Regions from separate parts of the Pseudomonas sp. KH_046_2 genome, predicted to be linked through region 2. Evidence: predicted binding sites of a transcription regulator. Region 2 holds the regulator's gene; each other region holds the start of a gene.
The links. Region 2 encodes FliA, which starts transcription of late flagellar genes. Its sites were predicted from a motif close to CTAAAGTTTNNNNNNNNNNNGCCGNTAA; they were not measured.
Positions count from the first base shown of each region.

Region 1 (10,575 bases), 1.2 Mb from region 2:
AGAAAGTGACGGTCGTACTGTCGGAAAAAGGCTGGATTCGCTCCGCCAAAGGCCACGAAATCGACGCCACCGGGCTTTCCTACAAGGCCGGGGACGGTTTCAAGGCGCTGGCAGCCGGGCGCTCCAACCAGTTTGCCGTGTTTATCGACTCCACCGGCCGCAGTTATTCGGTGGCCGCTCACACCTTGCCGTCGGCCCGTGGCCAGGGCGAACCGCTGACCGGTCGCCTGACGCCGCCGCCAGGGGCGAGTTTCGAATGCGTGCTGATGCCCGAAGACGATGCGCTGTACGTGATCGCCTCCGACGCCGGCTACGGTTTCGTGGTCAAGGGTGAAGACCTGCAGGCCAAGAACAAGGCGGGCAAGGCCCTGTTGAGCCTGCCGAACAACGCCAAGGTCATGCTGCCGCGCCCTGTGGCCGATCGTGAGCAGAACTGGCTGGCGTCGGTGACGACCGAAGGTCGCCTGCTGATATTCAAGATCAGCGACCTGCCACAATTAGGTAAGGGCAAAGGCAACAAGATCATTGGGATTCCCGGTGAACGAGTGGCCAGTCGTGAAGAGTATGTGACGGACATCGCCGTATTGCCGGACGGTGCAACACTGGTGTTGCAGGCCGGTAAACGTACCTTGTCACTGAAAGCGGACGACCTCGAACACTACAAGGGTGAACGTGGCCGTCGTGGCAACAAGTTGCCGCGTGGCTTCCAGCGGGTTGATGCGTTGCTCGTCGAAAACCTCAATTAGGCGACTTAGAAGCGCCGAACTACGAATTAACCCGTAGTTCGGCGCTTTACGCTGGAGTCGGAACGCATATTCACGGATGATATGGCCTTTCAAGCGCCGGCATTGCCGCGCGTTCTTCATATTTATTGAGTATTTTCACTGTGGTCAGCCTTTTAGCGACCACCTGGATGGGACGATGACTGCTCTGCGCCTTCCTTTTATTCTTTTGCTCGCCGGCGTTCTTGGCCTGGCGGGTTGCAGCGTTCACCAACCGGTGTCGCTGTATCAGCTGGACGCGGGTAGTCCGGTTCAGCCCGCACAGAACGCGGGCATGGCGGTATTGTTGGGGCCGGTCACCGTGGCCGACTACCTGCAACGCGAAACCCTGTTGCAGCGTCAGCCGGATGGCAGCCTGCAAGCCTCGACCGACGGTCGATGGGCTGGCAGCCTTTCGTCGGATATCGATCAGCTGCTGCTGCGTCAGGTCGCAGGCCGCCTGGACAGCCAGCGCGTAGTACTGGCCCCGGCGACAGTGGGCTTCACCCCGGACGTTCAGGTGCTGCTGACCATCACGCGCCTGGATTCGGGTGAAAAACAACCGGCGATTCTCGACGCGCAATGGCGCCTGATCGACCGTCGCGGGCAGGTCCGCGACAACCGCATCATCCATTTGCAGGAACAGCATGCCGGTACCACGGCGGCGCAGGTCCAGGCGCAGGGTGTGTTGTTGCAACGCCTGGCCGAGCAACTGTCGGTGGCGCTCAAGCCCCTGGCCAATCAGCCGCCGATCGCCGAAGTCCCGCGCAAGCCGGCAGCCAAGGCGGCAGCACCTGCGGTAGAGCAGGAAAAGCAGCCGAAGATCCCGATGGCCGCGCCGATTCGTACGGATATGGAAGTGTTCCGCTTCTAAGTCTTGATGGATTCAAAAATAAAGCCCGCCTTGATGCGGGCTTTGTTGTATCTGCAGTCTGGAGAATCTTTACTGCCTGTACCGGCCTCTTCGCGGGCAAGCCCGCTCCCACACTTATCTCTGTGAACACAGATCTTGTGTACGACCACGTCTCTGTGGGAGCGGGCTTGCCCGCGAAGGCGTCATGACAGGCAACAAAAAAGCCCGCAGACGATCACTCATCTGCGGGCTTCTTCACATCGGGATCAAGGCTTAAGCGCGGCGCTCGTGCATCCGCGCCAATTGCCGTTCCAGCATCGATGGATACGGCTCCATCAACCGTTCCACGCAGCACGCGCCCTCAGGACTGGCAATCGGGCGGATCCGCGCGCGTTGACGGATCAGCGCGTCATCACTGATCTTGCGCTCCACCAGCAGCAGGTTGCGGCTGTGTTGCGACAGGGCCAGGGCGTCCTGGGCGGGGTCGGTCAGCAGCAGGTCGATCTGGCTCAGGCCGAACAGTTCGTCGCCCAGGGTCAGGCCCAGCTGCAATTGCAGGGTGATGCCGCTGTCCGCGACTTCGATCTGCAACTGGTGGCCCAGGGCCCGCAGCAGCTCGCCACAGCAAATGGCGTTGGTCAGGTAATCGTCACCGCAGTCTTCGGAGTGGAACAGCATCAGCGTGCTGCCATCGTTCAAGGTCTCCACTTCGCCTTGATACAGCGACGCGGCCTGATCGAGGCAGTCGCGATAGCGTTCGAGCAGTTCTTCAAGACGCGCCCGCGGCAGGCGTCGCAGTTGCTCCTGGGAGCCCAGTTGCACCGCCAGCACCGCGCTGTGTTGCGGCACGCTCGGCGTGGCCTTGCGAATCACTGGTTGTGGGGGGCTGTCCAGCGATTCGTCGCGTAGATCGGCGAACGGGTCTTCGTCATCGTCGTCTTCGACGGTGCTGACGATCTGCCGCGGGGCTGGCTTGAGCGCCGCTACCGGGCGACTCTCGTCGAAACTCGGGTCGCGCAGGTTACGGACTTCGAAGGCCGGGTCGGCCTCGTCATCCATGTCGTCGAGTTCCGGTTCCGGTTCCGACACTGGGGCGGGCTCCGGGGCGAAGTTGGCGTGCAGCTGGCGCGCCAGGTCGCCGATTTCGTCCTGGCGGTCGGTGGCCGGGGTGTATTCATCGATATTGCGCAGCCACACCCGCAATTGCAGCAGCGGTGTTGAGAGATAACGCCCCATGCGCAGGCTCAGGGCCAGGGACAGGGCCAGCAGGATGGCGCTCAGGATGCCCATGCTTTGCAGGCTGATGGTCATCGGCTGCTGGAACTGGTCCATGTCCAGGCTGATGCGCAACTGCCCGGCCGTCACGTCCTGGAAGGTGATCTTGCTCTGGTACATACCCTCGGCTTCGCCCAGCAGGCCATGCTTGGGACGCTGGCCGGATTCGGCGAGGATGCGGTTGTCCGGGCTGTAGATGGCGGCGTGGGCCACCAGCTTGTTCTTGGTCAGGTTATTGAGCAGCACATTGAGGCTGAGGATGTCGTTGGACACCAACAGCTCGGTGGCCGAGGTGGCCGTCTGCGTGGTCAGGCTTTCGCCCAGCGCATCCGCCTGCTCGTGCATGGCCTGCTTGAACTGCAGGCCCATCACACCGGCATAGATGACCAGGGCCAGGGCGACCAGGATCACGTTATGGCTGGCAATGCGCAATGCAATCGGTACACGGCGGTGGCGCAGTGCCCGGAAGATCAGCAGGAAGAAGTTGTCGGTTTTTACTGGCGTAGGCCGGTTCACTTGAGCTCGGCTCTTTTGTCCGTGGAGTTGACGCGCAGTATAGCGACAGGCCCTAGGCCGTCAAAGCGCTCACGGTGCCCGATGGTCACTGAAAGTGGGTAGAATGCGGTTTTTTTCCACCTGCGGGGGTGCGCCTTGCGCGAAATCGTCCTGATAAACATCACGGGAGTCGACCGTCCGGGTCTGACTGCGGCCATTACCGGCGTTCTGGCCCAGGGTGGTGTGAACATTCTCGACATCGGTCAGGCGGTGATCCACGACACCTTGTCGTTCGGCATCCTGGTTGAAATTCCCGACACCGAACAAGGCAAGTCCGTGCTCAAGGACATCCTGTTCAAGGGCTATGAACTCGATCAACAAGTGCGTTTCACGCCGGTGTCCGAACAGGATTACCAGCAGTGGGTCGGCAACCAGGGTAAAAAGCGCCACATCGTGACCCTGTTGACCCGCAAGGTGACAGCCGGGCAGTTGCAGGCCGTGAGCTCGATCACCGCCAAATATGGCCTGAACATCGACCACATCGATCGCCTGTCCGGGCGCATGCCGCTGGATACGCCGGCCGACAAGGGCAAGGGCTGCATCGAGTTTTCCGTGCGTGGCGAAGCGGCTGATCCGCAGGCGCTGCGTGCCGAATTCCTCAGCGTTGCCCAGGAACTGAACGTCGATATCGCCTTCCAGGAAGATTCGCTGTTCCGTCGCAACCGTCGCCTGGCGGTGTTCGATATGGACTCGACGCTGATCGAAGCCGAAGTGATCGACGAACTGGCCAAGGCCGCCGGTGTAGGTGACAAGGTCTCGGAAATCACTGAGCGGGCAATGGCCGGTGAGCTGGATTTCCGCGCCAGCTTCAAGGAGCGCCTGGCCTTGCTCAAAGGTCTGGACGTCAACGTGCTGGATTCCATCGGCGCCTCGCTGCGCCTGACCGAAGGCGCCGAAACCCTGTTCGCCGAACTCAAGCGCCTGGGCTACAAGACTGCGATTCTGTCGGGTGGCTTCACCTACTTCGCCAGGCAATTGCAGGCCAAGCTGGGTATCGACTACGTGTTCGCCAACGAACTGGAAGTGGTCGATGGCAAAGTCACCGGCGTGGCGGTCGAGCCGATTGTCGATGCGCAGCGCAAGGCGGATTTGCTGAAGGAACTGGCACACAAGGAAGGCTTGCGCCTGGAGCAGACCATTGCGGTCGGTGACGGTGCGAATGACTTGCCGATGCTGGCGATTGCCGGGTTGGGCGTGGCGTTCCGTGCCAAGCCGCTGGTGAAGCAGTCGGCCAAGCAGGCGATTTCGACGCTGGGGCTGGATGGCGTGCTGTATCTGCTGGGCTTCCGCGATCGCGACGGCCAGCTGTAACACCGCAAAACTACTGTAGGAGCGAGCTTGCTCGCGATGAGCAGCGGGGCGACGCGGGCATTCAGATTGCCCGCGTCATCGTTAACGTCCATCGCGAGCAAGCTCGCTCCTACAGGTATGTGCGTTGATCAGGCTTTTGGCGAGCCCATACCCTGACCCATCTGCACCGCTGTACCGGCGGTCATTTCTTCAGCCCACTTCACCTGATCCGGCCCGAACAGCACGACGGCGGTCGAACCCAGCTTGAAGCGTCCCAGCTCCGCACCTTTTTCCAGGTGGATCGGCGCGCGGGCGGCTTCGTCGTAGCGGAAGGTTTTCAATTCACGCTTCGGCGGCGTGACCAGACCGGCCCAGACGGTTTCAATCGACGCAACGATCATCGCGCCCACCAGCACTACGGCCATCGGACCGCGCTCGGTGTCGAAAATGCACGCCACGCGCTCGTTGCGGGCGAACAATTCCGGAACGTTTTCAGCGGTGGTCTGGTTGACCGAGAACAGACGGCCCGGGATGTAGACCATCTCGCGCAGGGTGCCGGCCAGTGGCATGTGCACGCGGTGGTAGTCCTTCGGCGACAGGTAGATGGTCGCAAAGTCGCCACCCATGAACGGCGCAGCGTTTGCCGCATCGCCACCCAACAGTTCCAGCACGCTGAAGCTGTGGCCCTTGGCCTGGAACACGCGGCCGTGCTCGATCGGGCCGAGCTGGCTGATCGCGCCGTCGGCCGGGCTGAGGATCGCGCCCGGAGTCTCGTCCAGCGGACGGGCACCGTCTTTCAGTGCGCGAGTGAAGAACGCGTTGAAGTGCTCGTAGGCGGTCAGGTCTTCGACCAGCGCCTGGGACATGTCCACCTGATAACGCTTGGCGAACCAGGCGGTAAAGGCATTCTTGAACCAGTGCACGCGGCATTCGGCGATGCAGCCGGCCAGACGCGAGAGCAAGTTGTGGGGCAGCAGGTACTGGCCGAGGAGAAACAGACGCTTGTTCATTAACTGTCCTTAAAAACCTTAAATTTCTACCGGAGTATCGGGGTGGTTGCCCCATTCGCCCCAGGAGCCGGCGTAGCCTTTGACCCGCGGATAACCGAGAGCCTTGGCCACCAGATAGGTGAAGCCAGACCGATGGTGTGTCTGGCAGTGGGTAATCACTTCTTTGTCTTTGCTGATCCCGAGTTGTTCGAGGATCTGCGGCATGTCGGTGCGGATGCGCAGCTGGCGTGCCCGATCCATGCCCGCGGTCCATTCGAAATTGACCGCGCCGGGAATGTGCCCGCCCTTGGCTGCCAGGACTTTCTCGCCGGAGTACTCCAGCGGCCCGCGCGCATCCCAGATTGCCAGGTCGGCGGCGCCGAGACGGCTTTGCAGGTATTCGCGGGTGGCGGTGGGTTCGTCGTGCAAGGTCAGTGGAACCGGGCCGCCCACGGGTGGCGGGATCTGGATTGACATGGGCAAGCCTTCCGCCAGCCAGGCCGTCAGGCCGCCATCTATATAGTGGTACTTGCTGTGGCCGATGACATCCAGCAGCCAAATGAAGCGCCCGGCCCAACCGCCGCCTTCGTCGTCATACACCACGTAGACCGCGTCGGGGTTGTGTCCCAGCTCACCAAACAGCGCTTCGAGTGCTGCCTGCGGAGGTATCAGCCCCGGGGCGGGGGGCTGGCCGAGCTGCGTGCGCTTCGGATCGACAAAGCGCGCGCCGGGAATGTGCCCTTCGGCGTAGCGGGCGGGACTGGTCAAGTCCACCAGAATCAGTTCGCGGGCGTCGAGGCGAGGGAGCAAGTCGCTCGGCTCGATCACCAGCGGCAAGCCAGAGAAGTCAGACATGTGAGGTCTCCAGAGCACAAAAGGGAGGATTGTAACGCAGCTTATTGGCCACGGTGGCTAAAGCTGTGCAGGGCTTTCTCGATGCACTGTGCGGTTTTGCCGAAGGCCTGTACGGAAATTTCCGAAAACGGCCCACCGCCTTGATCCGCCACGACGATCATGATCACCCGTCCATTGTTGACCAGCGAACGCAGGAGCAGGTGTTCACCGCTGAACTGTGAGCGCAGGCTGTTGGGCAGCAGGGCCGAGAATTGCGCGTTGTTGGCTGGCGTCAGGCGCACCTGGGCCTGTTGCGCGAGCAAGCGCTGCAACACGTTGCTCTGGCTGACCACGAAGTTCAACCCGGCCGCTTCCTTCGGTAGGCCGGCCGTCTGGTGCACGCGCAGGTTGGCGTGGGTACGGTCGGCCATCAGGATCATCACCCGGCGCATGCCGCAGGCCACGAGGGCGTCCCGGGCGGCGATGGTCAAGTGCATGGCGTTGGTGAAGCGACTCGGCTCGACCAGCAATTCGGCGCATTGCTTGCGCCACTTCGCCAGGTCTTCGGCGGTGGGTGCCGCCGCCGGCAGCAAGCCTGCGTGGACAAGGTTCATGCCCCACGGCCAGATCAGCGACTCGGCGGGGTGCCAGAGGTCGGGCATGGCATGTTGGCGTGCGCTATTGGCGGCTTGCTGGTGCAGTTGTTGCTGCAGCTCGTCCATCGGCATTTGCAGGTAAAGGCTGGTCAGGTACTGCCAGCGCTCACTGTGGGGGCTGTCCCAGGCGTGTTGCGCCGACAGCGCCAGCCCGTTGGCCAGCAGCACCGTATTGGCCGGTTGATTGAGCCAGCGGCGCAGGGTCGGATCGTCATCGAGGCGGTTCTGCTGGCGCAGTGGATGTTCGCTGTCACGGGCGATACGCAGGACCTTCACCAGTTCCCGCTGTTCAGTGAGCAGTAATCGATAGCCCTGCTGCACCCAGATCGGCAAGTGCCAGACCTCCACCAGTGCCCGGCCGATATCCAGCAGGCGTACGCCAAACAGTTGCTGTTCGACTTTGCGTGCCGATTCACCTTTATGGATGACCCGCAGCTCCCAGTCTTCGAGCAGTTCTGGATGGGTCAGCGCCAGCGGCCACAGGGGCGAAAGAAACAGCAGGCTGCCCCAGTGGATGTCCTGCCAGAGGCGCGCCAGGCGACTGGCAAAAAAACCGTTGGCCTGTTGCGTGGCGTGCTGGCTGATCATCTGCAACTGACGCAGGGCTTTGGGAATCTCGGACTGAGGTTCGGCGAGCAGCCGCGCGAGCAGTTCTTCGGTGCGTTTCAGGCCGAGGCGATTGATCGCAACTTCAAGGTTTTCCGCAGGCTCGGTCATGCCGCCATGGGTATGCCGGTTGGCTTCGCGAATCACGCTCAAGGCCAGGGCCGGGCTGCCTTGCATGAGGTCGGCGATATCGCGCAGCGAGCTGCGATTGTCGCGGATGGCCTTGCAGACCCGGTCGTGGCTGGCTTGCGGAACCGGCAGGCGCACGCCATCGAGCAGCTTGACCCAGCCTTCGAGAGTGGTCGGTTTCGGGGTTGGGACGTTCGTTTCGTTAACCATGGTGGGAGGCGATCATCGTCAACATTACCTATGCCCGCAAGGGGTCAAATTAGCTTTTCGCCTGAACTGGCTATAGTCTGGCGCAGTTTTGCCGATAAGTAGAAGAAGAGATTTTTTAACTTCCGAATATGACCTTGAACCCGACTCAGTAAGTGCTCTCCTAACCTATGGCTAAAATTATCGGCATCATCGTCGTATTCGCGAGCGTGCTCGGCGGATACGTGCTTTCCCACGGCAAGATTGCAGCCCTGATCCAGCCTTTCGAGGTCATGATTATCGGCGGTGCGGCCCTCGGCGCCTTCCTGCAGGCCAACCCCGGCTACATGACGATGCACGTGCTCAAGAAGTCCCTGAGCATGTTCAGTTCGCGTTTCAACCACGGCTTCTACCTTGAAGTGCTGGGCCTGATCTACGAGATCCTCAACAAGAGCCGCCGCGAAGGCATGATGGCCATCGAAGGCGACATCGAAGATGCCGCCGCGAGCCCGATCTTCGCCAAGTACCCGACGGTGCTAAAGGACGAGCGCATGACCGCGTTCATCTGCGATTACCTGCGCATCATGTCGTCCGGCAACATGGCTCCCCACGAGCTGGAAGGCTTGTTCGACATGGAACTGTTCAGTCTCAAGGAAGACCTCGAACACCCATCCCATGCCGTCAACGGCATCGCCGACGCCATGCCCGGTTTCGGTATCGTCGCGGCGGTACTGGGGATCGTGGTGACCATGGCTTCGCTGGGTGAAGGCGACCAGAAGTCCATCGGCCTGCACGTGGGTGCGGCACTGGTGGGTACCTTCTTCGGTATTCTCGCCGCCTACGGCTTCTTCGGTCCGCTGGCCCATTCCCTGGCCCACGATGCCAAGGAAGAGCTGAACGTCTACGAAGCCATCAAGGCCTCGCTGGTGGCTTCGGCTTCCGGCATGCCGCCATCGCTGGCCGTGGAGTTCGGGCGCAAGGTCCTGTACCCGGCGCACCGTCCAAGCTTCGCCGAGCTGGAACAAGCGGTTCGCGGTCGTTAAGCCATGGAGAATAACCAGCCGATAATCATCAAGCGCGTCAAGCGCATCGCCGGTGGGCATCACGGGGGCGCGTGGAAAATCGCCTTCGCCGACTTCGCCACGGCGATGATGGCGTTCTTCCTGGTGTTGTGGCTGCTGTCCACCGCCACGCCGGAACAGAAGATTGCCATTGCCGGTTACTTCAAGGACCCGATCGGCTTTTCCGAAAGCGGCACGCCCTACATCATCGATCTGGGCGGCACGCCGACCCTGGCGCCGGAAAACACCCTCAACCCCGAGGTCAAGTCCCAGCCACAGCCGGACAAGGTCACCATCGATACCGACCAGGTCGAAGGCATGGCCGAGCAGGTCGAAAAAGAGCGCCTCGAGCTGTTGCTGCAAGAACTGCAGAACAAGGTCGAAGAAAACCCGCAGATGCAGAAGTTCAAGGACCAGATCCTGTTCGAAATCACGCCGGACGGCCTGCGTATCCAGATCATGGACGCGGAAAACCGCCCGATGTTCGACTCAGGCTCAGCTCGCTTGAAGCCGTATTTCGAAGACATCCTGCTGGCCATGGCCGACACCATCAAGGCGGTGCCGAACAAGATCAGCATCAGCGGCCACACCGATGCCAAACCATACACCGGCACCGGTGACTTCGGTAACTGGGAGCTCTCGGCCAACCGCGCCAACGCCGCACGTCGTGCGCTGGTGGCGGGCAGTTATCCGGATGCACAGGTGGCACGCGTGGTCGGCTATGCCTCGTCGGCCCTGTTCGATCGCGAGCATCCGTTCAACCCGGTGAACCGCCGTATCGACATCGTCGTACTGACGAAGAAAGCCCAGCGTGCGATCGAAGGTTCGCAAGGCGCGGAGCCAGCTCCTGATGCACCACAAGGTTCGGCCGCTCCGGGAGCCGCACCGGCTGCACCGGTCGACCCGAACGCATTGCCGGCGGACAAGGAGCCTCTGCCGGCTCATGAACTGCGTGAGCGTCTGAACCTGTTTGATGACCCGGCACCGAAACCGGGTGGGCCTGGTATTCCGGCGGTCAAGCCGTGACCTCTGAGCCATGGGATGGGTGGCTCGTTGGGCGTGATTTCATTTGACTGGGTGGCAGCGAGGTGACCTGAGTGTCTGTATCACCAAGAATCTAATGTATAAGAAAATGCCCGGATCCTTAGATTCGGGCATTTTTTTGCTGATGCACATTGTGTAATCAGTTTGATTTTATGTGCTAAAACAAGTGAAGTTATTTCTTGCTGATGCTTGTGAAGTCAAAATTGAAGCTTCCCCCCAGTAGTGCAGGGTTGTCGCTGTCGAGGTTTTTATAACAGTAGAAAGCACCGGAGAAGTTGCTGTCGCTATCGTCAGTAATGAACACCTCACCCCGTACGGCATTCCATGCTTCTGGCT
Region 1 covers NZ_CM174480.1:576,813-587,387, forward strand. The annotation lists gene parC (DNA topoisomerase IV subunit A) at 1-746, shown strand, start outside; gene AC3IX1_RS02600 (PqiC family protein) at 922-1,635, shown strand; gene AC3IX1_RS02605 (AhpA/YtjB family protein) at 1,888-3,405, opposite strand; gene serB (phosphoserine phosphatase SerB) at 3,541-4,755, shown strand; gene asd (archaetidylserine decarboxylase) at 4,884-5,744, opposite strand; gene rhdA (thiosulfate sulfurtransferase) at 5,763-6,578, opposite strand; gene AC3IX1_RS02625 (HDOD domain-containing protein) at 6,620-8,158, opposite strand; gene motA (flagellar motor stator protein MotA) at 8,326-9,177, shown strand; gene motB (flagellar motor protein MotB) at 9,181-10,221, shown strand; gene AC3IX1_RS02640 (hypothetical protein) at 10,412-10,575, opposite strand, start outside.
Region 1: motA (flagellar motor stator protein MotA) is a predicted target of FliA. The motif match lies at 8,229-8,256, and genes of this name have one in related genera.

Region 2 (10,575 bases):
AGTGCAGCACCTCATGCAATTGCTGGCCAAAAGCTCGCCGAAACTGGCCGAGGAGCTGGTGCCTGGCGTGGTTTCGCTGTCGCAGTTGCTCAAGGTGTTGCAAGCGCTGTTGGCCGAACAAGTGCCGGTGCGCGACATCCGCAGCATTGCCGAGGCCATCGCCAACAATGCCGCCAAGAGTCAAGATACCGCCGCGCTGGTGGCTGCCGTGCGGGTTGGCGTCTCCCGTGCAATCGTGCAAAGCATTGTAGGCACTGAGTCGGAGCTGCCAGTTATCACCCTGGAGCCAAGGTTGGAACAGATATTGCTCAATAGTCTGCAAAAGGCAGGACAAGGCTCGGAGGAGGGCGTTCTGCTGGAGCCAAGCATGGCTGAGAAGCTGCAACGTTCGTTGATCGACGCGGCGCAGCGCCAGGAGATGCAAGGTCAGCCGGTGATTCTGCTGGTGGCCGGTCCGGTTCGCGCGATGCTCTCGCGATTTGGCCGGCTCGCAGTCCCGGGTTTGCACGTGTTGGCTTACCAGGAAATCCCTGACAACAAGCAAGTGACCATCGTTGCGACAGTAGGGCCCAACGGCTGAGGTAGTGGTTTATGCAAGTTAAGCGTTTTTTCGCCGCCGATATGCGTCAGGCCATGAAGCTGGTTCGCGACGAGCTGGGCGCTGATGCCGCCATCATTGGCAACCGCCGGATCGCCGGGGGTGTCGAGCTTACAGCTGCCCTGGATTACAAGCTGTCGGCGCTGGCTCCGCGCGTTCCGAACATGGAACTCGAAGACGAGCTGCGCAAGACTCAGTCGCGGATCGTCACCGCCCAGGCCGAATTGAGCCTGCGTGGCGATGGCGAGAGCGACAATGCAACCAATCGCCAGTTGTTCGCCGGCTTGCCGTTGACCGCCGCCGAGCCGCTGATCGAGCCGACTTACGCCGAACCCCGTCGCCCCGTGGCGGCCGCTGCCCCAGCGTCCGGTGGCGTGGACCCGCGCGCGTTCGACTCGATGCGTTTCGAGCTCAACAGCCTGCGCGAACTCATGGAAGTACAACTTGGCTCCCTGGCCTGGAATCAGCTGCAAGGCAGCCGTCCGGACCAGGCCAACCTCTGGCGTCGCCTGCAGCGCATCGGCCTGTCTGGCCCGTTGTCGCGCGACCTGCTGGCGATGATCACAGAAATCGAAGAGCCCCGTCAGGCCTGGCGCATGTTGCTGGCGCACCTGGCGCGCATGATCGTTACCCCGGAAGTCGAGCCGCTGGAAGAGGGCGGTGTGATCGCTATGGTCGGCCCTGCCGGCATGGGCAAGACCACAACCCTGGCCAAGTTGGCTGCCCGTTACGTGCTCAAGTACGGCGCGCAGAACATTGCGCTGGTGAGCATGGACAGCTTTCGCATCGGTGCCCAGGAGCAGCTCAAGACCCTGGGGCGCATTCTCAATGTGTCGGTGACCCACGTCGATCCGGGCCAGTCCCTGGTGCAGGCCTTGGAGCCACTGCTGCGCAAACGCGTGGTGCTGATCGATACCGCCGGCCTGCAGGCCAGCGATCCGGCCCTGCGCATGCAGCTCGAAAGCCTGGCCGGACGTGGCATCCGCTCGAAAAATTATCTGGTCCTGGCAACCACCAGCCAGAAACAGGTTCTAACGGCCGCTTATCACAGTTACAAGCGTTGTGGGCTCGCAGGCTGCATCCTGACTAAACTGGATGAAACGGCAAGTCTGGGCGAGGTGTTGAGCCTTGCCATCAGTCATGAACTGCCGGTGGCTTACCTGACCGATGGCCCGCGGATCCCGGATGATTTGCATCTGCCGCGTCGTCACCAGTTGGTCAGCCGCGCCGTGAGCGTGCAAATGCAGGAAGAACCCAGCGAAGAAGCCATGGCTGACATGTTCGCTGACATCTACCACAGCCCGACCAAGCAGGTTGGCTGAGGTAATAATGAACAGTTTTTGTACCTACATCGATGGTCTGCCATGCATTGTTCCGTTTGTGAACGCGCAGCCAGTAATGTGGCCTCCGTCTATGCAAGACAAGGTAAAGAAATAACATGGGCAGCATGCATCCCGTACAGGTGATCGCGGTGACCGGCGGCAAAGGTGGCGTCGGGAAAACTAATGTGTCAGTGAACTTGTCCCTGGCTTTGGCCGAGCTTGGCCGGCGCGTCATGCTGTTGGACGCCGACCTTGGACTGGCGAACGTCGACGTTCTGCTGGGCCTGACACCCAAACGTACCCTGGCCGACGTGATCGAAGGCCGCTGCGAACTGCGCGATGTATTGCTGCAGGGACCCGGCGGCATCCGTATCGTTCCGGCCGCATCCGGCACTCAGAGCATGGTGCATCTGAGCCCCGCGCAACACGCCGGCCTGATCCAGGCCTTCAGTGATATCGGCGACAACCTCGACGTATTGGTGATCGACACCGCTGCGGGCATTGGTGAGTCGGTCGTCAGTTTCGTTCGCGCCGCCCAGGAAGTACTACTGGTGGTGTGCGACGAACCGACCTCGATTACTGACGCCTACGCCTTGATCAAGTTGCTCAACCGCGACTACGGCATGAACCGTTTCCGCGTCCTGGCCAACATGGCCCAGAGTCCGCAGGAAGGGCGCAACCTGTTCGCCAAGTTGACCAAAGTCACGGATCGCTTCCTCGACGTCGCCCTACAATACGTCGGCGCGGTGCCCTACGACGAAAGCGTGCGCAAGGCCGTGCAGAAGCAGCGCGCCGTCTACGAGGCCTTCCCGCGTTCCAAGTGCTCGCTGGCGTTCAAGGCCATCGCGCAGAAAGTCGATACCTGGCCGCTGCCTGCCAACCCGCGCGGGCACCTGGAGTTTTTCGTCGAGCGGCTCGTGCAGCAGACAGCAGGACCTGTTCTATGACAGCCAGCGGCTACAACCTCTACAAGAAGTCGGCACGCGATGCGCAGTACGAGCTGATCGAGCGTTACGCGCCGCTGGTTAAACGCATTGCTTACCACTTGCTGGCGCGCTTGCCGGCCAGTGTCCAGGTCGAAGACCTGATCCAGGCCGGGATGATCGGCCTGCTTGAAGTGTCGACCAAATATGACGCCAGCAAAGGCGCCAGTTTCGAGACGTACGCGGGCATACGAATCCGCGGCGCCATGCTCGATGAAGTGCGCAAGGGGGACTGGGCGCCACGTTCGGTCCACCGCAATACGCGCATGGTCAGCGATGCCATTCGCTCGATTGAAGCTAAAACCGGCCGTGACGCTAAAGATCACGAAGTTGCGGCCGAACTCCAATTGAGTCTCGACGATTACTACGGGATTTTGAACGACACCCTGGGCAGCCGGTTATTCAGTTTCGACGATCTGTTGCAGGACGGCGAACACGAAGGGCTGCATGAGGATGGCGCGAGTGCTCATCTCGAGCCGTCACGCGATCTGGAAGATGAACGCTTCCAGGCTGCGCTGGCGGACGCGATTGCCAATTTGCCGGAGCGTGAGCGACTGGTGTTGGCGCTGTACTACGACGAAGAGTTGAACCTCAAGGAAATCGGTGAGGTCCTGGGGGTCAGCGAATCGCGGGTCAGCCAGTTACACAGCCAGTGCGCGGCCCGTTTGCGGGGGCGTTTGGGGGAGTGGCGAGCGCGCTGAAGGCAGTGTGGGGGACACTGCGAACGAGGCTGGTGTGGTGTTGAACTGCGCCGGTCGCGATCTGTTGTGCTCCAGACAGTCATTGAGTGCATTGCCGGATTGATTGAAATGGCGCGTCCAGGTGCTGGGCGCGTTTAAGACTGCTTGGAGGTCGAATTGGACAAGAACATGAAAATCCTCATCGTTGATGACTTCTCAACGATGCGGCGGATCATCAAGAACCTGCTGCGTGACCTTGGGTTCACCAACACCGTCGAGGCCGACGATGGCACTACCGCCATTCCGGTGCTCAACAGCGGAAGCATCGACTTTCTGGTAACGGACTGGAACATGCCTGGCATGACCGGTATCGATCTGCTGCGCCACGTGCGTGCCGATGAAAAGCTCAAGCACCTGCCGGTGCTGATGGTGACCGCTGAGGCCAAGCGCGAGCAGATCATCGAAGCGGCCCAGGCCGGCGTTAACGGCTATGTGGTCAAGCCCTTCACGGCCCAGGCGTTGAAAGAAAAAATCGAGAAGATTTTCGAACGCATCGGTTGATGAGTGCGCCACGGGGGAGCTATGGGCAATAACGAAACTTCATTGGGCGATTTTGAATCGACCCTGAAAAAACACGCCGTCGAATTGGTCGAGAGCCTTGAAAAAGGCAAGTTCGGCGACGCGGTGCAATTGATCCATGAGCTCAACCAGACCCGTGACCGCGGCCTGTATCAGGAAGTGGGCAAGCTCACTCGCGAACTGCATAGCGCGATCGTCAATTTCCAGATTGACCCGCACATGCCGCAAGCCGAAGAAGTGTCGCAGATCACCGACGCCACCGAGCGCCTGGGGTATGTGGTCAAGCTGACCGAGGCGGCGGCCAACCGCACCATGGATCTGGTGGAAAGTGCCACGCCGCTGGTCAATGGCCTGGCCGATGAAGCCAAGGTGTTGAGCGCGGACTGGGGGCGTTTCATGCGTCGCGAAGTCGGCGCCGAAGAGTTTCGTGAACTGGCCCGGCGGGTCGACGGGTTCCTGACGCGCAGCGGCACGGACAATCGCGCGGTGTCGGGCAACCTCAACGACATCCTGCTCGCCCAGGATTACCAGGACCTCACAGGCCAGGTGATCAAGCGTGTGACCCAGTTGGTCACCGAAGTTGAAAGCAACCTGCTCAAGCTCGTGCTGATGGCCAGTCAGGTGGACCGCTTTGCGGGCATCGAACATGACCGTGAAGCGATGCTTGCTGAAAAAGATCCACAAAAACATCTCTCTCAGGGTGAAGGTCCGCAGATTCATGCCGATAAAAGAGAAGACGTTGTGTCCGGTCAGGACGATGTGGACGATTTGTTATCCAGCCTGGGATTTTAGAGTTTTAGAATTTTAGGTTTTTTGGGTTTTTAGACCTGTAGGAGCACCCCCTTAATGAGCTTCGGCGCCGATGAAGAGATCCTTCAGGATTTCCTGGTTGAGGCCGGCGAGATTCTAGAGCAACTGTCCGAGCAACTGGTCGAGCTGGAAAGCCGTCCGGATGACGCGGATCTGCTCAATGCAATTTTTCGCGGTTTTCACACTGTAAAAGGGGGCGCCGGCTTCCTCCAGCTCAACGAGCTGGTGGAGTGCTGCCACATCGCCGAGAACGTGTTCGACATCCTGCGCAAGGGTGAACGTCGCGTCGACTCGGAACTGATGGACGTGGTTCTCGAAGCACTGGACGCGGTGAACAGCATGTTCAGCGAAGTCCGCGAACGCAGCCCGATCACGGCCGCGACACCGCAACTGCTCGCGGCGCTGGCCCGTCTGGCCGAGCCGCAATCGGCTGATGAGGTGGCTGCTGCACCTGTCGCCGCCGTGCTCGAAACGCCTGTTGCTGAAGCCGAATCGGGCGATATCACCGACAATGAATTCGAACAATTGCTGGACTCGCTGAACGCCGTCAAGGCCCAGGCCGAGGCTCCGGCGGCTGCTCCAGCGCCCGCCAGCCATGCCGCTGGCAGCGATGAAATCACCGATGCCGAGTTCGAGTCGTTGCTCGATCAACTGCACGGTAAAGGCCAGTTCGCCGTCGATGCAGTGGTCCCGGCACCGGCTGCGCCAGAAGCGCCGAAAGCGGCCGGCGACAGTTCCGATATTACTGACGACGAATTCGAAGCACTGCTCGACCAGCTGCACGGCAAGGGTAACTTTGCTGTCGAGGCGCTGGAGTCGGCCATTGCTTCGGTGCCTGCACCCGCGGCACCAAGCGCGGTGGCGGCCGGCAGCGATCTGATTTCCGATCACGAGTTCGAAGCGCTGCTCGACGAATTGCACGGCAAAGGCAAATTCAGCGAAGTCGGCACCGCGACGGTGGCCAACGGTTCGAACGCTTCCGTTGCAGCACCGGCAGCCAAGGCTGCGGCGCCGAAACCTGTAGCCAGGGCACCGGAGCCAAAAGCCGAAGCGCCGGCCCCGGCAGCCGCCGCTGCACCGGCTGCTGCCCGCGCCCCGGCCGCGCCTCCTGCGGAAAAACCGGCGAGCGAAGCCGAGACTACCGTGCGTGTCGATACCGCGCGTCTCGACGAGATCATGAACATGGTCGGCGAGTTGGTGCTGGTGCGTAACCGCCTGGTCCGCCTGGGACTCAACAGCGGCGACGAAGCCATGTCCAAGGCCGTGTCGAACCTCGACGTGGTCACCGCCGACCTGCAGACCGCGGTCATGAAGACCCGGATGCAGCCGATCAAGAAAGTCTTCGGGCGCTTCCCGCGCCTGGTTCGCGACCTGGCCCGCCAGCTCAAGAAAGAGATCAATCTGGAACTGGTCGGCGAAGAAACCGACCTCGACAAGAACCTCGTCGAGGCCCTGGCCGACCCGCTGGTCCACTTGGTGCGCAACGCGGTCGACCACGGCATCGAGTCACCGGAAGAACGCGAAGCCTCGGGCAAGTCCCGTGGCGGCAAGGTGATCCTGGCGGCCGAGCAGGAAGGCGATCACATCCTGCTGTCGATCTCCGATGACGGCAAAGGCATGGATCCGAACGTCCTGCGTTCCATCGCGGTAAAACGCGGTGTGATGGACAAGGATGCCGCCGATCGCCTGAGCGACACCGAATGCTACAACCTGATCTTCGCCCCGGGTTTCTCGACCAAGACCGAGATCTCCGACGTATCGGGTCGCGGTGTGGGCATGGACGTGGTGAAAACCAAGATTTCCCAGCTCAACGGCTCGATCAACATCTACTCGGCCAAGGGCCAGGGTTCGAAGATCGTCATCAAGGTGCCGCTGACCCTGGCGATCATGCCGACGCTGATGGTCATGCTCGGCAACCAGGCGTTCGCGTTCCCGCTGGTGAACGTCAACGAGATCTTCCACCTCGACCTGTCGACCACCAACGTCGTGGACGGCCAGGAAGTGGTGATCGTGCGGGACAAGGCGCTGCCATTGTTCTATCTCAAACGCTGGCTGGTCCGCTCCGCCGCTCACGAAGAGCAACGCGAGGGCCATGTGGTGATCCTTTCGGTGGGCACGCAGCGGATCGGCTTTGTCGTCGATCAGCTGGTGGGCCAGGAAGAAGTAGTCATCAAGCCATTGGGCAAAATGCTCCAGGGAACGCCGGGCATGTCCGGCGCCACCATCACCGGTGACGGCCGCATCGCGCTGATTCTCGATGTTCCGAGCATGCTCAAGCGTTACGCCACACGGCGTATTTGATTCTGGTGGAGCGGGGCGCCTGGCCTCGCTCCATCTAATGGAGTGTTTATGGCAGTCAAAGTCCTGGTGGTGGACGATTCGGGGTTTTTCCGCCGCCGCGTCTCGGAAATTCTTTCAGCGGATTCCAATATCCAGGTCGTCGGTACGGCGACCAACGGCAAAGAGGCGATTGATCAGGCGCTGGCCCTCAAGCCCGACGTGATCACCATGGACTACGAGATGCCGATGATGGACGGCATCACCGCCGTGCGGCACATCATGCAGCGCTGCCCGACCCCGGTCTTGATGTTCTCCTCGCTGACCCACGAAGGCGCCCGGGTCACCCTCGATGCGCTGGATGCCGGCGCGGTGGACTTCCTGCCGAAGAATTTCGAAGACATCTCGCGCAACCCCGAGAAGGTCAAGCAACTGCTGTGCGAGAAGATCCTCAGCATCTCGCGCAGCAATCGTCGAATCAGTGCCTACAACGCTCCGGCACCTGTTGCTGCACCAGCCCCGACGCCTGCGCCTGCGAGCATCGGCAGTTACGGCAGCAGCACGCCCGTACGTCCGGCACCGACACCGATCCCTGCGCGTACGCATGCGGCTACTGCGTCCTCGCCTGCGCCGAAGCGCAAAGCCTACAAACTGGTGGCCATCGGTACGTCTACCGGCGGCCCGGTTGCCCTGCAGCGGGTGTTGACCCAATTGCCGGCCAACTTCCCGGCCCCGATCGTGCTCGTCCAACACATGCCGGCCGCCTTCACCAAGGCCTTCGCCGAGCGCCTGGACAAGCTCTGCCGCATCAGCGTCAAGGAAGCCGAGGATGGCGACATCCTGCGTCCAGGCCTGGCGCTGCTGGCGCCGGGTGGCAAGCAGATGATGATCGACGGCCGCGGCGCGGTGAAAATCCTCCCGGGTGACGAACGTCTCAATTACAAGCCGTGCGTGGACATCACCTTCGGTTCGGCAGCCAAGACCTTCGGTGACAAAGTTCTGGCGGTGGTGTTGACCGGCATGGGCGCCGACGGTCGCGAAGGCGCGCGCCTGCTCAAGCAGGGCGGCAGTTCGATCTGGGCGCAAGACGAAGCCAGTTGCGTGATCTACGGCATGCCGATGGCCATCGTCAAAGCCGAACTCGCCGACGCGGTGTACAGCCTGGACGACATTGGCAAGCACCTGGTCGAGGCCTGTATCTGATGGATGTTCTAAGCCTGATTGGCATCATCATGGCCTTTGTCGCGATCATCGGCGGCAACTACCTTGAAGGCGGTCATCTCGGCGCCCTGGCCAACGGCCCGGCCGCGCTGATCGTGCTCGGCGGCACCATTGGCGCCGCGCTCCTGCAATCGCCGATGAGCGCCTTCAAGCGCGCCATGCAGATCCTCGCCTGGATCCTGTTCCCGCCCCGTGTCGACCTGGCCGGTGGCATCGACCGCGTGGTGAACTGGAGCCTGACCGCCCGCAAGGAAGGCCTGCTGGGCCTTGAAGGCGTCGCCGACGCCGAGCCCGACAACTACGCGCGCAAAGGCCTGCAACTGCTGGTGGATGGCGCCGAGCCGGAAGCGATCCGCAGCATTCTGGAAGTGGACTTCTACACCCAGGAAAGCCGCGACATCGAAGCGGCCAAAGTCTTCGAAAGCATGGGTGGTTACGCGCCGACCATCGGCATCATCGGTGCGGTCATGGGCCTGATTCATGTCATGGGCAACCTCGCTGATCCATCGCAGCTGGGCAGCGGTATTGCCGTGGCGTTCGTCGCCACTATCTACGGTGTGGCCAGTGCCAACCTGGTGCTGCTGCCGATCGCCGCCAAACTCAAATCCATTGCGTTGCGCCAGTCGCGTTATCGCGAAATGTTGCTGGAAGGGCTCCTGTCGATCGCCGAAGGTGAAAACCCACGCTCCATTGAGTTGAAGCTTCAGGGCTTCATGGATTGATGGGGGGTAATGGACTATGGCTCGTCGTCGACATCAGGAAGAACATGTAAACCATGAACGTTGGCTGGTTTCCTACGCCGACTTCATCACCTTGCTGTTCGCCTTTTTCGTGGTGATGTACTCCATCTCTTCGATCAACGAAGGAAAGTACAAGGTCATTTCCGAAGCGCTGATCGGGGTCTTTACCGATTCCGATCGTTCGCTCAAGCCGATCCCCATCGGTGACGAGCGGCCGAAGACCGTGACCCCGGCCAAGCCACTGGTCAAGGACAGTGACCAGGTCGATGCCGGCGTCTCCGGCGCCAGCGATCCGCTCAAGAGCATCGCCGACGACATCAGCGCGGCGTTTGGTGACCTGATCAGCTCCAACCAGATGACCGTGCGCGGCAATGAGTTGTGGGTCGAGATCGAGCTCAATTCCAGCCTGTTGTTCGGCAGCGGCGATGCTATGCCCAGCGACATCGCGTTCAACATCATCGACAAGGTCGCGGCGATCCTGAAACCGTTCGACAACCCGATCCATGTCGAAGGTTTCACCGACGATCAACCGATCCGCACCGCGCAGTACCCGACCAACTGGGAGCTGTCCTCGGCGCGCTCGGCCAGCATCGTGCGCATGCTGGCGATGCAAGGGGTGAACCCCGGTCGCCTGGCTTCGGTGGGCTACGGCGAGTTTCAGCCGGTGGCCAACAACGCCACCGCTGAAGGCCGCGCGCGCAACCGTCGCGTGGTGCTGGTGGTGTCGCGCAACCTCGATGTTCGCCGCAGCCTGACCGGCACCGGAACCGCCCATGCGCAACCGGATGCCGCGTTGAAGCGTGCTGGCACACAAACTGCACCGACCCCGGTCAAGTCGCCGGTACGAGAGAGCGCCGTCAATTCTCCGGCACCGGCATTAACACGTTGAGCTATTTCTCGGTCGATCCATTCGGCCGGGAGGAACAATCCGAATGAGAGTCTGGGCAGTCGCCAATCAAAAGGGTGGTGTCGGTAAAACCACTTCCTCCATCGCTTTAGCCGGTTTACTGGCGGAGGCGGGCAAGCGCGTGGTCGTGGTCGATCTCGACCCCCACGGCTCCATGACCAGCTACTTCGGCTACGACCCCGACGCCCTGGAGCACAGCAGCTACGACCTGTTCCTGCACAAGGGCAGCGTGCCGCAAGGCCTGCCGGGTCAACTGCTGCTGTCGACCAGTGACGAACGCATTTCCCTGTTGCCGTCCAGCACCGCGCTGGCCACCCTTGAGCGCCAGTCGCCCGGGCAGAGTGGTTTGGGCCTGGTGATTGCCAAGAGCCTGGCGCAACTGTGGCAGGACTTCGATTACGCCGTGATCGACAGCCCGCCATTGCTCGGCGTACTGATGGTCAATGCCTTGGCGGCGA
Region 2 covers NZ_CM174480.1:1,756,743-1,767,317, forward strand. The annotation lists gene flhA (flagellar biosynthesis protein FlhA) at 1-580, shown strand, start outside; gene flhF (flagellar biosynthesis GTPase FlhF) at 592-1,920, shown strand; gene fleN (flagellar synthesis regulator FleN) at 2,037-2,867, shown strand; gene fliA (RNA polymerase sigma factor FliA) at 2,864-3,604, shown strand; gene AC3IX1_RS07985 (chemotaxis response regulator CheY) at 3,773-4,144, shown strand; gene AC3IX1_RS07990 (protein phosphatase CheZ) at 4,166-4,954, shown strand; gene AC3IX1_RS07995 (chemotaxis protein CheA) at 5,009-7,273, shown strand; gene AC3IX1_RS08000 (protein-glutamate methylesterase/protein-glutamine glutaminase) at 7,322-8,452, shown strand; gene AC3IX1_RS08005 (flagellar motor protein) at 8,452-9,192, shown strand; gene motD (flagellar motor protein MotD) at 9,209-10,099, shown strand; gene AC3IX1_RS08015 (ParA family protein) at 10,143-10,575, shown strand, end outside.

Region 3 (10,575 bases), 3.0 Mb from region 2:
CTAAGCCACGCCAGGAGCCGCGAAAATGAAGAAAGATTTGAGGGACATTATTAACAACCACATTATTCTACACGCCGAAAGTGAGGATATTTACGTCGTCGCTGTCGACTCGGCCATTTCTTCAAAACTGCACATGTTCAAGAATCAGTTGGGTCATCGCTTTATCGATGTAGGAGTGGCCGAACAAAACGCCTTTGGCGTTGCTGCTGGACTTGCCCAAGAAGGGGCGACAGTGTTCGTGTTTGGAATATCGACCTTTCTGCTGTACCGAGGGTACGAACAACTACGCTCAATCATTTGCGAAAACAAGCTCAAGGTTATTTTTGTCGGTCTTTGGTGTGGCCTCTATTACTCAGACCAAGGTTATACGCATTTACAAATAGATGACATCAATGCTACTCGATCGCTGCCGAACCTAAACATATATTCGCCTTACAGTATTCTCAGTACTACACGCTGCCTCGTCGATGCGCTTGAGCACCATGGCCCGTCTTACTTTAGAATCGAGAATCCACTTCCCGGGAGTGATTACCTCGATACCCATGTGGCCTTGAACTCCTCCACGTGCACCGATTCAAACGCGCTAGCAATCCTTGCGACAGGCCAGTCGGTAAAAAGAAGTCTACTTGCCTCGAAACACTTAAACTCAGGTCTAAAACTTCAGATACCCGTGCATCCGTTGTGCGACTTAGACGTTAAGCGCTTGCAGCCAAGTATCCAAGAATACGTGAGCCATTACCAAAACCTGCTGATTGTGGAAGAACACCTTGCGTACTGCGGCATCGGAGCCTCCATAGGGTTCCCGTCGTCCGTGAAGCACACAGGTAGCAGGATACATTGCTTGGGAGTGGGCAGCGTAGTCGTTCGAAACCAAACCTATGATCGAGCTTTAGAATTCCACACTCTCAACACCCCTGGAATTATCAATAGATGCTTGAGTATATTGGAGGGTTGACCAATGAAAATTTATATTAATGAGGGTAGTTTCGGATTTGAAATATCACCGCTGGAAAAGATAAATCTGATCTCCGACTCACCATTTTCTGGCATTGGATTATGGTTCGAAAAGCTTGATATCTGGCTTGATAAGGAAAACATTGCCCCAAATGATATCAAATCAGTATTACAAACTAAAAAAGTCGAAGTGATCGAAATTAATTTCTTAAAACATCTTTTCACCCATGAGTATGAGAGCCAAAAATTACAACATGAAATTTCACAAGGAATTTATTATGCAAAGCTGTTCGGCGCTCCCTTTCTCACCGCGGCGACATTTGGAGAGAACCTTCAACCGTCCCTGTACAGAGAGAACATCAGAAAACTCTCAGAGAAACTGGAGCAGGAAAATCTTTCCCTCGCGATCGAGTTCCTTCCCTGGACAGATATTCCTTCAATTACAAAGTTACAAGAGTTGGTCGCCGCTATCGATCGAAACAACGTAGGCATCCTGTTAGATACCTATCATTTCTTTATGGGTGACCCGGATCTGAAGGCGCTGAAGAAAATTCCACCAGAACAAATCTTTCTCATCCATTGCAATGACTTGATTAGTAACCCCGACCTTTTTTCGAAGCTCTCACTGATCGAAATTACCCGTGGCTACCGGGTAGCACCCGGCTTGGGTGACTTTCCTCTAATCCCTTTTTTTAGAACCCTTAGGAAAATGGGTGTCAAGGCACCGGTCTGTCTAGAAGTATTGAACAAGAACTCAAAATCACAACGCCATATTGACTCTGTACTCAATTCCTATACCTCAACGGTACAGCAAATAGGAGCATAACCGATGTCTTCGGGACAATTGACTGCGGTGGTGACAGGAGCAGGGGGTACAATTGGCACATGTCTATCCACACACCTAGCAAGTACTGGCTACAACTTGGTAATTATCGATACTAACAAAACCAATCTGGATGCTCTTCAATCGAAGATCCACAGCCAGCACCCTGAAACCAAAGTACTGGCGCTAGAAATTAGTATTTCTTCGTCTCAAGATGTCATACATGCGGCGCAAGTGGTCCAGGATAAATTCAAGGGCATCGACTTACTGATCAATAACGCCGGCATCTCTCCAAAATTAACAAATGGCAAGAGAATACCGCTCTTGGATATCGATGATCAGGAGTGGGATCTTGTAATGCAAACTAATTTAAAAAGTGTTTTTTTGATGTGTAAATATTTTTTCGGTGTGCTGAAGGCCAAGGAAGGAAAAATTATCAATATTGCATCCATGATGGGCGCTACCGGCTCTGGCGTTGACACTCACAAAATATTTCCCTATAGCGTCTCTGCCGCGCATTACAGCGCATCAAAAGCCGGCGTGATCAACTTCACAAAGTCGTTAGCACGCGAATTCAGTAAATTCAATATCCCGGTCTACGCCATTGCTCCCGGCGCAGTTTCCGGTGGGATGGGTAAATTCGATGATAGCTTCATCAAAAACCTGAAAGAACAAATACCTAGTCACCAGCTAGGATCTCCTGAAGAAATTGTGAACACACTCACTTTCCTGCTGACCTCCGGTATGAGCTTGACGGGGCAGACCCTACACATTAACCATGGTTGGTACATGGGAGGCTAGTCATGTCAACGCGGACAATTTACTCAGGAAAACACATCGTAATCTCTCATTGTCGAGACTGTGACATCCCTGGCTACATGATTATTTCTCTTAAGCGGGACATATCAAGACTCGCAGAACTAAGTTCGGCGGAAAGTGCTGAACTGATGAAGGGCTTGGCATTTACGGAGCGAGCCTTAAACACTCTATTCTCTCCTGAGAAAATATACATAATGCGTATTTCCGAGCTCAATCATGAACTGCACTTTCATGTTTTCCCCAGATATACTTCCGTGACAAAGTTATATTTGGCGGAACACGATGAACGTTTTATTGATGGCCCCTTCTTTTTCAGCTGGACAAGAAAAAAGTTTAGTAGCTCACAGCCTGAGCCGACCCAAGAGGTATTGGACGCTCAATCAATTCTGACGAAAACCCTCAAGGGCTATTTTTCACAACCTCTGTAAACAAGGCTGTTTTCGCCCCTGGCTTTGCAGAAACACATTCATCGGTATTGGGTCTGCATCATTACGCCTGATTGTTGCCCTGAGGCACAGCCTTTACGTCGCGTACAAAAAAACGGGAGTCCCTGAGGACTCCCGTTTTTCTTCAAGCCTTCAACCAAATCACTTCGCCTGGTAAATGATCCCCGGGCTGCACTGGACCATCTGGTAATGATCCGGCAAACCGTTCAGCGCTTCGGAAGCACCGAGGAACAGGTACCCCCCCGGCTTCAACGTGCTGTGGATGCGCAACAGGATGTCCTTCTTCACCTCGGCGGAGAAGTAGATCAACACGTTGCGGCAGAACACGATGTCGAACTTGCCGAGGCTCGCGTAGCTGTCCAGCAGGTTGAAGGAACGGAATTCCACCCGGCTCTTGATCGGTGCCTTGATCGCCCAGCGCCCCGGCCCTTTCGGGTCGAAATAACGCTGCAGGCGCTCAGGCGACAATCCACGGCCGATGGCCAGGCTGTCGTACTCGCCGGTCTTGCAGTTGTTCAACATGGTGCCGGACAGATCGGTGGCAATAATCTGTACGCCCATCCGCAACTGGCCCATGTTGACCCGCTCGAACTCGTCGATGGACATCGACAGCGAATACGGTTCCTGGCCCGACGAGCACGCCGCCGACCAGATGCGCAGGCGCTGGCCGGGACTGGCCTTGATCGCTTCGGGCAGCACCTTGTTCTTCAAGACTTCAAACGGGTAGGTGTCACGAAACCACAGGGTTTCGTTGGTGGTCATGGCATCCACCACTTGCTCGCGCAAACCACTGCGCGGCTGGGTCTGCATGCGCTGAACCAGCTCCCCCAAAGATTTGATGCCTTGCTGTTCCATCAGTTTGTTGAGACGGCTGGAGACCAGGTACTGCTTGTTTTCACCGAGCAAAATGCCACAGGCTTTTTCCAGGAATACCCGGAACTGTTCGAAATCCAAATTACCCGTAGACAATGATGCCGCCTCTTAAATCGTGTTGACTGCCAGGGGTGCGAACCCCTAGCTGATATCTGCTGCTTTGATCCGGTCGACTACCCGGGATGCCAGGTCATCAGGACGGAACTTGGCCAGGAAGTCATCGGCACCGACCTTCTTGACCATCGCCTGATTGAATACCCCCGACAACGAAGTATGCAGGATGATATGAAGCTTTTGCATGCGCGGGTCATTGCGGATTTCCGCCGTCAGGGTGTACCCGTCCATCTCCGGCATTTCGATGTCGGAGATCATCATCAGGAACTCTTCTTCCGGCTTCTTGCCCTCGTCGACCAGTTTGCGCAGGTAGTCCAGCGCTTGCCGACCGTCGTTCAACGCCACCACTTCGACGCCGACCGTTTGCAGGCAACGCGTGACCTGCTTGCGCGCCACCGATGAGTCGTCGACCGTCAGCACGCGCAACGAAAGCGCCTTGTGCTGGGTTTCGACATCCACCACACCCACGGAAATCGCTTCCGGCGTCGGCGCCACTTCCGCGAGCACCTTCTCGACATCGATGATTTCGACCAACTGATTGTCGACCCGCGTCACTGCCGTCAGGTAGTGATCGCGCCCGGTGCCCTTGGGCGGCGGATGGATCTCCTCCCAGTTCATGTTGACGATGCGCTCCACCGAGCGCACCAGGAAACCCTGGGTCTTGGTGTTGTACTCCGTGATGATCACGAAAGGATTGTGCTTGTCCTTCAACGCACCGGAGCCGGTCGCCATCGCCAGATCAAGGATCGGAATGGTCGCCCCCCGGATGTTCGCCACGCCGCACACGACAGGACTGGACTTGGGCATCAGCGTCAGTTTGGGACATTGCAGCACCTCCCGAACCTTGAACACGTTGATCCCGTACAGCTGCTGGCCGTCGAGACGGAACAACAACAGCTCAAGGCGATTCTGCCCCACCAGTTGCGTGCGCTGGTTTACCGAATCCATTACACCAGCCATGCCCAGACTCCTACACCAACGCCAAGTGTTGTTGCGACGCGCCTTCATCACTAAACGGCACGGCGCTTGCTTTTTTAATCGTTATGAACACAGAACCGACACTTTTCCGACGCCTGACCAGACCCTGCCGCAAATTGCTCGGCGCGCTGGCGGCCGTATGCCTGTTCAACACTGGCAGCCCTGCCCTTGCTGACGCGGTTACCTTGCCTGACATGCTTATCGGCGTCACTCAGGGCTTTCTTGAATTCACCGTAGAAGACTATCTGGCTACCAGTCAAACGGAAGGTCGCTACGAGATCCAGGTCAACCAGCTCGATCCGCGCATGCATATGCCCATGTGCGACAAGGAATTGACAGCAACGCTTGAGAGTCCCAAGCCGCTGGGACGGGTCACGGTCAAGGTTCGCTGCGAGGGCGCGTCTCCCTGGACCGTCTTCGTACCCGCTCAAGTCCGCCTGTTTCGCGATGTCGTGACCAGCGCCCGGCCACTGCGCCGCGCCGCCATTGTCGAGCCTGGGGATGTAGTGCTGCGCGAGCGCGATATCAGCCTCATCAGCCAGAGCTACCTGACCTCCCTCGATCAGGCGATCGGGCAGCGACTGACCCGACCAATGGTCGCCGACCAGGTGATTACCCTGGTGAACATCGAACAGGCCGAAGTCATCCGCAAGGGTGATCAAGTGGTGATAACCGCCCGCAGCGGTACCCTCAGCGTGCGCATGCCGGGCGAAGCCCTGTCGAACGGCAGCCTGAGCGAACAGATCCGGGTGAAAAACCTCAACTCCCAACGAGTCATCAAGGCGCAGGTCATGGCGCCGGGGCAGGTGGAGGTGTCCATGTAAGGCTCTCTGTTCATCGGAATGTGGCGCTTGCCGCAGCTGTTCCCTAGACTGTGCTCCATGCAGGGCAAGCGCTGGCGCGCGCGAGGTTCATTGATAAATGGGCCTAAAGTTTTCCAGGGAATGGCCGAAACCATGGCAAGCGTCCAAATTCCCAGAGGTTTTTTATCATGGTCATCGATTTCAGCCGTTTGAACAGCTCCTCGTCCCTGACGGGCAGTACACGTACCAGCGCCAGCAAGGAAAGCGCCGAGGCCGACAAATCCGCGCCGCTGGAGTCCGCGGCCGAACAGGCCGGTACCGTCAAAAGCGGGGAATCGGTACATCTCAGCAATGAGGCTCAACAGTTGCAGAAGGTCACTGACAAGCTGCGCGATCAGCCTGCCGTCGACAACGCCCGCGTGGCCGAGTTGAAAGCAGCGATTGCCGATGGCAGCTATAAAGTCGACAGCAACCGTGTAGCCAGCAAACTGCTCAACTTCGAAGCCCAGCGCTAGGCCACCGCCGGCGCCAGGCTTTTGGACGCTTAAAACCCAAGGCCAGCCATGCACGACACAAATTTACTGCAACTGATCACCGACGACTTTGCTCCAGCACAACACCTGCTGGAGTTACTGCAGACCGAATCCCTCGCATTGCATGGCCGCGACATGCCATTGCTCGAGGACATCCTGGCGCAGAAACAGGCATTGGTCGTTTTGCTCGAACAGCATGGCCGCAAACGCAGTGAAATCCTCGCCAGCCTCAACCTGCCGACCAACCGCGGCGGTCTGGAGCAATTGGCCGGCCAGTCGAGCATCGGCGAGCAGTTGCTGGCGCAAAGTGACGTGCTGAGCGATCTCCTGGCCCAGTGTCAGGCTATCAACGCCAACAACGGCCAGTCGATCCTCACTCAGCAGGCCGCTACGGCCACCCAGCTGAAAATCCTCAATGGCGGTGAAACCCCGGCGCTTTACGATGCCAGCGGAACATTCTCCAAGCTTGCCAAGCCGCGCCCGCTCAGTCAGGCATGAGCCGGTCAATGCCCCCGCTCTATCAAGACGCGCAACATACTGGCAAACTGCTAGCCTGCCGTAGTCAAATTTTGTCTGGAGATTGATTAACCGTGTCCAATGCCTTATCCGTGGATGATGCTCCGCAGCCACCCAAGGTGCTCTCCACGCCCTTGGAAATCTCCAGCAACCTGCGCCAGCTGCTCGAAAGCCATGACCCGCTGATCATCACGTTCCACGAGCGCAGCCAGCGCTTCCAGAGCTACCTGGTGGACCTGGACCGTGACAGCAACATGATTGCCCTGGACGAAATGATTCCCCGCGATGGCGAGCGTTACCTGCTGGCGGGCGAGCCGTTCAGGGTCGAAGGCTTCCACGAAGGTGTACGCATTGCCTGGGAAAGCAACGGCCAGTTGAGCATCGACGAATCCGGTGGCAGCCGCTGCTATCGCGGCCCCTTGCCCGATGAAGTGGTGTACCACCAGCGCCGCAATGCGTTCCGCGCCGCGCTGAAGCTGGCACAACTGGTCAACGTCAACCTGGACGGCGAAAAGCTCAAGACTGCGATCAGCGGCAAGCTGCTGGATATTTCCGCTACCGGCTGCAAACTGCGCTTCGACGGCGACATCACCGGCAGCCTGCAACTGGGTCAGGTCTACGACCGTTTCAACGCCGACCTGCCCTTCGGCAAGATGACCGCGCCGGTCGAGTTGCGCTATCTGCACTTCGAAGAAAGGATTTCCACCACCTTCGCCGGCGTTCGCTTCCACAACATGAGTGGGCTGGTGCAGCGTCAGGTCGAACGCTTCGTCTATCAGTTGCAACGCGAAGCGCGTCGATTCGACAAAGACGACATGTAATAGAGCGCCAACAAAAAAAGGGCAGTCCCTTGCGGTGACTGCCCGTTTTTTTTTGCCCTGAATTTAAGGCCTGGCCTCGCTGAAGTTAGGGTCCCGCCCTGTATCAGGGTCTTCCGGTGGCTGATCGGTTTCAGTTTCGCTGACAGGTTCAGATTCAGGCTCTGGCCCGGTACTCACCGGGTTTTGCATCTGATCATGCACCACCTGTTCATCAACACGCGGGTCGAGGCAGGCCACCAGCGGTGAACTCGTCATGTTGTCCGGCATGGCCACGTGATGTAGCGGCGCATCTTCCACCTGATGCAGGTTGGTCACCGCTTTCGGGCGGATACGCCACACCAGCACCAACGCGAAGAAACTGAAGAAGGCGTAGAGCATCTGGCTGCCAAACAGCTTCATCAGCACACCTGCCACCAGCGGCCCGATACTCGCACCCACGCCATAGGTCACCAGCAACATCGCCGTCAGTGACACCCGGCGATCGCCTTCGACATGGTCATTGGAGAACGCCACCGCCAACGGATACAGGCAGAACTGCACCAGCGAACAGAGGAACCCGGCGATGAACAATACCTCCAGCGGCACCTGCGGCATGATCGCCAGCGGCAGTGCAGCCAGTGCCAGGCTGAACGCGAAACTGCGGATCAACACGGCCCGATCGTAGCGATCGGACAACCAGCCCAGCGGCCACTGCACCAGCAGCCCGGCAAAAATACAGCTACCCATGAACAGACCGACCTGCTCGGTGGACAATCCCTGCTGAGAGGCATACAGCGGTGCCAGACCGTAGAACGAACCAACGATCAGGCCCGCCCCGAGCACCGTGCTCAACGACTGCGGCACCCGCTTGATAAAAAACCGTGGTTCCATCGGTGCCGGATGCAACGGTGCCGGGTGAATCCGTCGGGTCAGCGCCACCGGCACCAGGCACAGGGCGAAACACAGGGCGACCAGCATCAGCAGTTCCAGCCCCAGCGCCGGGTGCATGACCAGAATCAACTGCCCCAGCACCAATCCCAGGTATGAAGCGATCATGTAGCCGCTGAAGACCATGCCGCGCTGATTGGCATCGGCCTGTTCATTGAGCCAGCTCTCGATCACCATGTATTGGCACATCATGCCGAGGCCGACGATCACCCGCAAAAACAGCCAGGCCGGCAACCAGTCCACCAGGCCATGGCCGAGCACCGCCGCGCCAACGATCCCGGCACACGCCGAATAGGCCCGGATATGCCCGACCCGGGCAATCAACCGGTGACCGATCTTGCCCCCCAGCACCAGGCCGAAATAGTTGGCGGCCATCAGCGCACCGACCCACAGGCTGTCGACATGGTCGGCAGCCAGGCGCAACGCCAGGTAAGTACTCAACAGGCCCGAGCCGATCAACATCATCAGCGAGGCGAAATACAGCGCTCGAAAGGATTTCCAGATTTGGCGCATCGGCGTTCCGAGCGGCTCCTTGCAGTGAGAATCGGCTACCGCTAAACGATAGCCGGAAGTCGACGGGACGTCAGGCCTGGGCTGCTAAAACACGCCTTTCCCAGGGAGTAATTTCATCATGGAAACTGGTCAGTTCCAGGGTCTTCGAAGCAATGTAGCCTTCGATGAATTCCGCGCCGAACAGTTCCTTGGCCAACTGGCTACGTTTCAGACGCTCGAGCGCCGCATGCAAGGTACACGGCAACGAAAGATTGTCCGGCACTTCGAACTCACCCTGGATCGGCGCGCTCGGTTCCAATGCCTTCTCGATGCCATGCAACCCCGCCGCCAGGCTTGCGGCAATCGCCAGATACGGATTGGCATCGGCCCCCGGCAAGCGGTTCTCGACCCGACGGGCCACCGGCAAACTGGCTGGAATGCGCAGGCCGGCCGCCCGGTTATCATAGGACCAGCAGGCATTGTTCGGTGAGGCGTAAGGGTGGCACAAGCGCTGATAGGAGTTCACGTTCGGCGCAAACAACGCGGTGAAATCGGCCATGCACGTTTGTTGACCAGCAATGAAATGGCGGAAGATGGCCGTCTCCTGCCCCGCCTCGTCGCTGAACACGTTACGCCCCGAATCAATCTCGACCACGCTCTGGTGGATGTGCATCGAACTGCCAGGCGTATGCGCCAACGGCTTGGCCATGCATACCACACTCAGGCCGTGCTTGAGGGCCACTTCCTTGAGCAGATGCTTGAACAGGAACGTCTGGTCGGCCAGCAACAGCGGATCACCGTGCAGCAGATTGATCTCGAACTGGCTGACGCCCATTTCGTGCATGAAGGTATCGCGAGGCAACCCCAGGGCCGCCATGCACTCGTAGACTTCATTGAAGAACGGCCGCAAGCCGTTGTTGGAGCTGACGCTGAACGCCGACTGACCATCCTCGCGACGACCGTCCAGCCCCAGTGGCGGTTGAAAAGCCTGGGTCGGATCGGTGTTGGGGGCGAAGACAAAAAATTCGAGCTCGGTCGCCACCACAGGCGCCAGGCCGCGGGCCGCGTAACGGGCAATCACCGCCTTGAGCTGACCACGGGTCGACAGACTGGAGCTGGTGGTGGTGCCCAGCTCATCCGCATCGCAAATGGCCAAGGCCCGCGGTGGATGGCTCCAGGGCAAGCGGTGGATTTGCGCAGGGTCCGGGATCAGCGCCAGGTCGCCATCATCGCTGCCGTAAAAACGCGCCGGCGGATATCCGCCCATGATGCATTGCAGCAGCACGCCCCGCGCCATCTGCAAACGTCGACCGTCGAGAAAGCCCTCGGCGGTCATCACTTTACCCCGCGGTACGCCATTCAAATCCGGCGTGACACACTCAACTTGATCAATGCCCGTCAATCGCTGCGCGAGTGAACTCAGGCCAACGGTCGTCATGACGCTATCCTTGTTATTGTGCGGGCCGCGAACGGCGA
Region 3 covers NZ_CM174480.1:4,770,943-4,781,517, forward strand. The annotation lists gene AC3IX1_RS21605 (1-deoxy-D-xylulose-5-phosphate synthase N-terminal domain-containing protein) at 1-4, shown strand, start outside; gene AC3IX1_RS21610 (transketolase family protein) at 26-955, shown strand; gene AC3IX1_RS21615 (sugar phosphate isomerase/epimerase family protein) at 959-1,780, shown strand; gene AC3IX1_RS21620 (SDR family NAD(P)-dependent oxidoreductase) at 1,784-2,578, shown strand; gene AC3IX1_RS21625 (HIT family protein) at 2,581-3,024, shown strand; gene cheR (protein-glutamate O-methyltransferase CheR) at 3,184-4,011, opposite strand; gene AC3IX1_RS21635 (chemotaxis protein CheV) at 4,057-4,989, opposite strand; gene flgA (flagellar basal body P-ring formation chaperone FlgA) at 5,073-5,831, shown strand; gene flgM (flagellar biosynthesis anti-sigma factor FlgM) at 5,999-6,325, shown strand; gene AC3IX1_RS21650 (flagella synthesis protein FlgN) at 6,374-6,841, shown strand; gene AC3IX1_RS21655 (flagellar brake protein) at 6,934-7,680, shown strand; gene AC3IX1_RS21660 (MFS transporter) at 7,744-9,120, opposite strand; gene AC3IX1_RS21665 (glutamine synthetase family protein) at 9,191-10,435, opposite strand.
Region 3: flgM (flagellar biosynthesis anti-sigma factor FlgM) is a predicted target of FliA. The motif match lies at 5,935-5,962, and genes of this name have one in related genera.